2 regions of the Pseudoalteromonas sp. Ld20 genome follow, and region 1 is predicted to be linked to the other one. Evidence: riboswitches for the same ligand, from Rfam matches in the RefSeq annotation. Region 1 holds a riboswitch; the other holds the start of a gene.
The links. Region 1 has a riboswitch for lysine ahead of lysC (lysine-sensitive aspartokinase 3). Riboswitches for the same ligand answer to the same signal wherever they lie in the genome.
Positions count from the first base shown of each region.

Region 2: linked by a shared signal. The riboswitch ahead of dapA (4-hydroxy-tetrahydrodipicolinate synthase) and the one ahead of lysC (lysine-sensitive aspartokinase 3) in region 1 are both predicted to bind lysine.

Region 1 covers NZ_JBISHB010000041.1:45,747-48,955, forward strand. Annotated here, with positions in the region: gene ACJJVX_RS15870 (4'-phosphopantetheinyl transferase family protein) at 1-597, shown strand, start outside; gene lysC (lysine-sensitive aspartokinase 3) at 574-1,977, opposite strand; lysine riboswitch at 2,055-2,227, opposite strand; gene nhaD (sodium:proton antiporter NhaD) at 2,343-3,209, opposite strand, start outside.
Region 2 covers NZ_JBISHB010000030.1:40,457-43,665, reverse strand. Annotated here, with positions in the region: gene ACJJVX_RS05890 (protein adenylyltransferase SelO) at 1-431, opposite strand, end outside; gene ACJJVX_RS05885 (DNA-3-methyladenine glycosylase I) at 440-1,141, opposite strand; lysine riboswitch at 1,322-1,515, shown strand; gene dapA (4-hydroxy-tetrahydrodipicolinate synthase) at 1,653-2,537, shown strand; gene ACJJVX_RS05875 (2,3,4,5-tetrahydropyridine-2,6-dicarboxylate N-succinyltransferase) at 2,553-3,209, shown strand, end outside.

The DNA of each region.
Region 1 (3,209 bases):
GTGATCACTCGTCGTAAAAGTAACAAAGCCAAGCAAGAATATTTAGCCACTCGACTGCTGCTTAAGTATTTAGTAAAGCAAAGCTCCCCAGAGTTTGCCAAGTTACCAGCTCATCATATTAGCTCTGAATTTGACGAGCCTAGCAGTAAATTACTCATACATATAACGGGCAGTAACACCGTGTTTAGCAGTTGCCTGTCGCACTCAAACTGTTTTGTCGGTGCCGCGCTGAATATTGAGCGAATTGAGTTTGGTTTTGATATTGAAAAAATAAGCACAAAGCGCCCATTTGAAAAGCTCGCAAAGCATTTTTACCACCCTGATGAAGTAAATTTAATAACGCAAAATCAACAACAAGGCGCTGAGCGATTTTTTAGAATATGGACCTTAAAAGAAGCACTCGCTAAAGCCACTTGCCAGCCGATTGCTAAATTACTGAGTCCCAATGTGTTTGATCAATTAACGCAGGCTCATTTGCGCGCTGTAAGCTGCCAATATAATGAGTTTGATGTGAGTGTAGTGAGTAATCAGAGCACTGACTGGCAGTGCTCTGTGGTAAATACTATCGACCAATTACGCGGCGTTTTGAACTTCTAATAAGCGGCTATGAATAGCTTGTACAACGCGATCCGATTCAGCTTGTTCGACCAAAAAGCATAAGTTGTGCTTACTAGCACCATGGCAGATTAAGCGAATATTAAAATCACTTAATACGTTCATTAAATTCATTTCGTGCTGACGTAATTGAATTTGTGAGCCAATCAGCGCCACTAGCGTTAAATTGTTCTCTACCGAGACATGGCAAAACTCTGCTAATTTATCTAAACAGTCTTGATCAAGCTCAGGACGCGATGCATTTGGCGCGTTATCCAATGTAATAGCCACGCTTATTTCTGACGTGGTAACTAAATCAACCGAGATATTAAACTCGCTTAAAATCGTAAACACGCGCGCTAAAAAGCCGCTGGCTAATAGCATTTCAGGGCTCTTAAGCGTAAGCAATAACTGGTTTTTACGCTGTGTAACTGCACGAATACCTGGCAATTGTGATTTTTCACGTTCAATCCACGTACCACCACGCTCTGGTTCACGGCTCGAACCTACAAAGACGTTAATGTGACTACGGCTTGCTGGTAAAATAGTCGCAGGGTGTAGCACTTTAGCGCCAAAAGTGGCCATTTCTGCTGCTTCATCAAAGCTTAAGCGCGCAATCGGTGTTGCTTTGGCACATAAACGTGGATCAGTACTAAATATGCCCACTACGTCTGTCCAAATATGCACGCTTTTGGCGTTAATTGCCTCGGCTAATAATGCTGCGCTGTAATCTGAACCGCCACGACCAAGAGTGGTCGTTTGGCCATGCGCATCACTGCCTATAAAACCTTGTGTGACAATAACGTGCTCAGCTAATAGCGGGATCAAATGCTCTTTCGCAGCCGCAGCGGTGGCCGCTACATCTGGTGTAGCCTTTGAAAACTGGCTGTCTGTTTTTAATACTTGGCGCACATCAAAACGAATTGCGTTTAAACCATTCAAACGCAGCACCTGAGTAAATAAATACGACGATAAGCGCTCACCAAAACTCAGGAGTTCATCTTGTTGTTGTTTTGATTTAACGCCTTCACTGGCTAAAGCTTGAAACGCTTTAATAGTTTCGTCAAAGCCATGGGCTAAGTCCGCATCAAGCGATAGCTCATTTAAAATAGCCTCTTGAATGGCTAACACGCCGGTGATGTTTTCTGCGCGTTCATCCATTGAGATATCTTTTTTACACAATGCAACAAGGTGATTAGTGACACCTGCACTGGCACTTACAGCCACTACGCGTACATTGTTATCGGCTACAATAATTTCACTGCAACGACTCATAGCGTCAAAGTTGGCCACACTGGTGCCGCCAAATTTTGCTACTACGTGATCTGTTTTTTGGTTTTGTGCTGACTGTTGCGCGTTATTAGCAGCTAATTGGGTATTCATGTCGTCTCCTTTTGTGGCATTCAAACCACGGTAATACAAGAAGAACTTGGCAAGGGGGTGCTCGATAAGAAAAGTCCACTGCCAGAAGCTCTCCACCTAATTTGGTGACAGTTTTGAGGATTCAGCCCCATAAACCGAAAAACCACTGTGACGTGCAGTTGTTTTCCTCGGCGAATATTTCCCTCCTTAATGGTCGTTGGCAGTCGTCGCCTCACATTAAGTACCTAAATACCGCACCTCTTCTGAATGTTAGATTAATTGCATTTTATAATTGCCAATTAAAATAACAAAGCCCACATAAAGTGGGCTTTGAAAGTTATCGTTTAGACGTCTAGCTGTCAAGTTGTTTTAATTAATAAAGGTCATTAAATAAAACTACCTGCTAGATATGAGCCCATATAACCGATTGTATACGCTATTAATAAATACAACGACATACGTAAATAACTTAAAAATGTGAGTGCTTTTACTTTACTCATCGCAATAATACCTGCCGCAGAGCCAATAATAAGCATTGAGCCGCCTACACCAGTTGCATACGTGAACGACAACCATTGTTGCGGACTCATGACTATTTCAGCTTTAAGCAGCGCAGCAGTCAGCGGGACGTTATCTACCGCAGCAGAGAGTATACCCATTAAGTAGTTTGCATACTCTGGTGCCATTAACTCATACAAATTCGTAAACTTGCTTAGCATACCCACTTCTTTTAGCGCACCAACAAGCAGTAGTACACCCACAAAAAACAGCAGCGTGTCGTATTCAATTTCACGAATGTAGTCGATGATTTTTTTGTTGACGTCTTTTTTGCGCATTAAAAATTGCGCCGTCAAAAACATTAACGATAAACCAAACAAGAACGTTAACAATGGAGGTACGTGATACATCACACTAAGTGTCAGCGTTGCAATAATCGTCGATAAGAAAATAACGGCAATGGTTATATCCGTTTTTTCAATTCGGCGATCTTCTTGCTTAGTAAACTGCACCGCACCGTTTAACCCAAATGACAGCATAACGGCCAATAAAGCAACACTAAATAATGCAGGGGCAATTAACAGTAGTAAATTTCCAATACTGACTTTACCATCAAGGAAAATCATCAAGGTTGTTACGTCACCAGTAATTAACGACACACCACCAGAGTTAACACTGAAGATGATTAACGTTGCGTACTTAATCAGTTTTTTCGGGTCCAGTTTTAACGACATAACAACGGCCAATGAAATTAG
Region 2 (3,209 bases), on a different contig from region 1:
CAGCGTGTAGTCGGAACACTTAAGCCATGCATTGCTTCACTCATAATGTATTCACGTATCGCAGGGCCAATAGCACAGCGCCCATCACCACCACGAGAGAATGGCGTAGCACCGGACCCTTTTAACTGAATATCCCACAGCTGTTGATGTTGATCAGATACGGCACCCAATAAATGCGCGCGGCCGTCTCCTAAGCGTGGTGAAAAATGCCCAAATTGATGCCCTGAATACCCCAACGCAACGGCCGCAACAGTGCTGTTACTGGTATTTCCGCTAAAGATGGATGCGCGCTCTGACGGACTCACTTGAATATCGAGCTGTTTAGCTACCGCCTCATTCCAAAGTAATAAAGTTGGTGCAACAACAGGGCTAGGTAAATCAGGGACTGCAAAATCTTCTGCAATGTGAGTATAGCGACTAACAAGTTTCATTGGATTCCTTAGGCTTCGGTTGTTTGTATGCCAACGCGGTTATCACCCACGCTGTATGCCACTAATAAACTCAGCACTTGGAGGCTTAAGCCACTTTGCTGCTGTAATTCATTAAAAAAGTGCTGTGCGCTATTTAGTGATTTTTTAGTTTGCAAACCACCATCAATAATTTTATGCCCACGAAGATAAGCCTCAACATCACGCGACAACAAAAAGGTATCTTTGCCTAATGCGCGCAGTGTGTACGGGCCTGTGTTACCCCCTAAACGTGCACCGTGCTTTTTAAAATACGCCCACAAACCAATTATATCGTCACTTGGCCAATCAGCCACAAACTGACTAAAACTGCCATGCTGCTGAGCAACGTCGTGAATCATATATGCATTTTCTGGAATAGTTTGTACTTTTTTAAAGTTGCGAATAATACGTTCGTCAGTTGCTTTTTGCTCTAGCATATCAGGTGGCATCATCAGTAATTTTTCTACATTAAAGTCCCAAAAAACCTCTCTAAAGCCTGTCCATTTACTATTAATAACCGACCAATAAAAGCCGCTTTGAAATACCTTACGGGTAAACTCTTCAAGCCATGCATCATCAGGCAAGCATTTTAGTTGCTTATTAGAAAGCGGCGCGTAAAGCAATTGCTCAAGCATCGCTTCACTGCCTTTACGCTGCGCTGCTCGCTGATAAATTTCCTGAAATTTTTCCATTACTGAATACCCTTAAACCGACTTTGTTTGCTAGTGTACGAAAAAAAACATTAATACGTAACCACCCTCTCGAAGCGATCGTTCAAAAGCCAACTTGACACCTAGACGGCTAAAATGCTTTAATCACTGCCATTACCCCTATTTAAGGTGTAAGTTTTTTATTTAATGAAACTTACACTGTGGGCTAGAAGAGGTGCGTTATTCAGGTAACGTATGTGAGGAGCACACACTCCAATGATCATACGTGAGGGGAATTAACGCCGAGAAGTAACATTTTTTGTGAAGGGTTACTTCGGGCGACTGGGTTGAATCCCAGCGACTGTCACCAATAACAGCGCTGCTGTTAAATTTTTTGGTGGAGAGCTTCTGGTCTTAGCATGATAAGGCCATTGCGCCCTATTATATTAAGCCCATTCGCTCTTCGGATTATATTAGTTCGAATGACTACGATGCGGCGCACTTTCACGTACCCCACAGCATACTCATCGAACACTCTATAAGTTCGTTGTAGATGAAAAACAATTTTGATTTAAACAACTATCCTTTATGGACAGCACTTGTAACGCCTTTTACTGACGCTGGCGAAGTCGACTATGCGATTCTTGATCAATTAGTTGCGCAACAGCAAGCAGCAAATAACGGCATTTTACTGCTTGGCAGCACAGGCGAAGGCCTTGCCTTAACGCTTAAAGAGCAACAAGCCATTGTTGAACATGTATGCCAATTAAATCCGACCGTACCGCTTATGGTTGCTGTTGGCGGTATGAACCTCAAACAACAAATTGCTTGGGTTGAATACTGCAATAAACTGCCTATTCACGGCTACTTACTTGGCTCTCCTCTTTACGCAAAGCCAGGCGTGATTGGTCAAACCCACTGGTTTGAAAACCTACTCGATGCCAGTGTTCATCCATGCATGCTTTATAACGTCCCAGGGCGCAGCGCTGTTGATATTCCACCTGCCGTAATTAGCAATTTAAAAAATCATAAAAATTTATGGGCGCTAAAAGAAGCCAGTGGCGACATCGCCAAGTTTGAAGGTTTTAGAAATGCCGCACCACAGTTAGCTATTTTTAGTGGTGATGACGCACTTATGCCTTACTTTGCCCAAGCGGGTGCAAAAGGTTTAGTGTCTGTTGCAGCCAATGCGTGGCCGACACAAACCCATGAATTTGTAAAACGTAGCCTTAGCGGCCAACACCCCAATTTATTTGCCGATTGGTCACAAGCGATTCAAAGCTTGTTCGCCGTGGCAAATCCTATTCCCGTTAAAGTATTGATGCATTTACAAGGGCGTATTACTAGCCCGTATTTGCGCCCACCTTTAACGCACCTTGAGTTAACGCAAACTGATTGTATCAGTAATGCAAATAACACCATTTTATCTTGGCATTAAATACAGGTTTTTATAATGAGCTGGTTAGAACTATTAAATAATTTAGAATCGGGCGCAGTACGCGCAGCAACACAAGACGATAACGGCCAATGGCATGCAAACGTTGAAGTAAAAAAAGGTATTTTAGAAGCGTTTAAAAACGGCACTAATACTGAATTCGCTGGTGGTTTTGTAGATAAACATAACCTAGCACCACAAGAATTCACTGCTGAAAATGGTGTGCGTATGGTACCAGGTGGCTCAAGTGTTCGCCGCGGTGCACATGTTGCTAAAGGCACGATTATCATGCCACCAGCGTATGTAAACATTGGTGCATTTATTGACGAAGGCACTATGGTTGATAGCCACGCCTTGGTTGGTTCGTGCGCGCAAGTAGGTAAAAATGTACATTTAAGCGCTGCAGTACAATTAGGCGGCGTACTTGAGCCAATTGGCGCAAGCCCTGTAGTCGTTGAAGACGACGCATTTATTGGCGCAGGTTGTGTGATTGTTGAAGGCGTAGTCGTTAAAAAAGGCGCAGTACTTGCCCCTGGCGTACGTTTATCAGCCACTATCCCTGTATATGACTGCGTAAATGAGCGTCAGCTTGATAAAGGCGAACCTATTCCAGAATACGCGATTGTTATACCAGGTTCTCGTCCGGCATCAAACGCATGGGCACGCGAGCAAGGT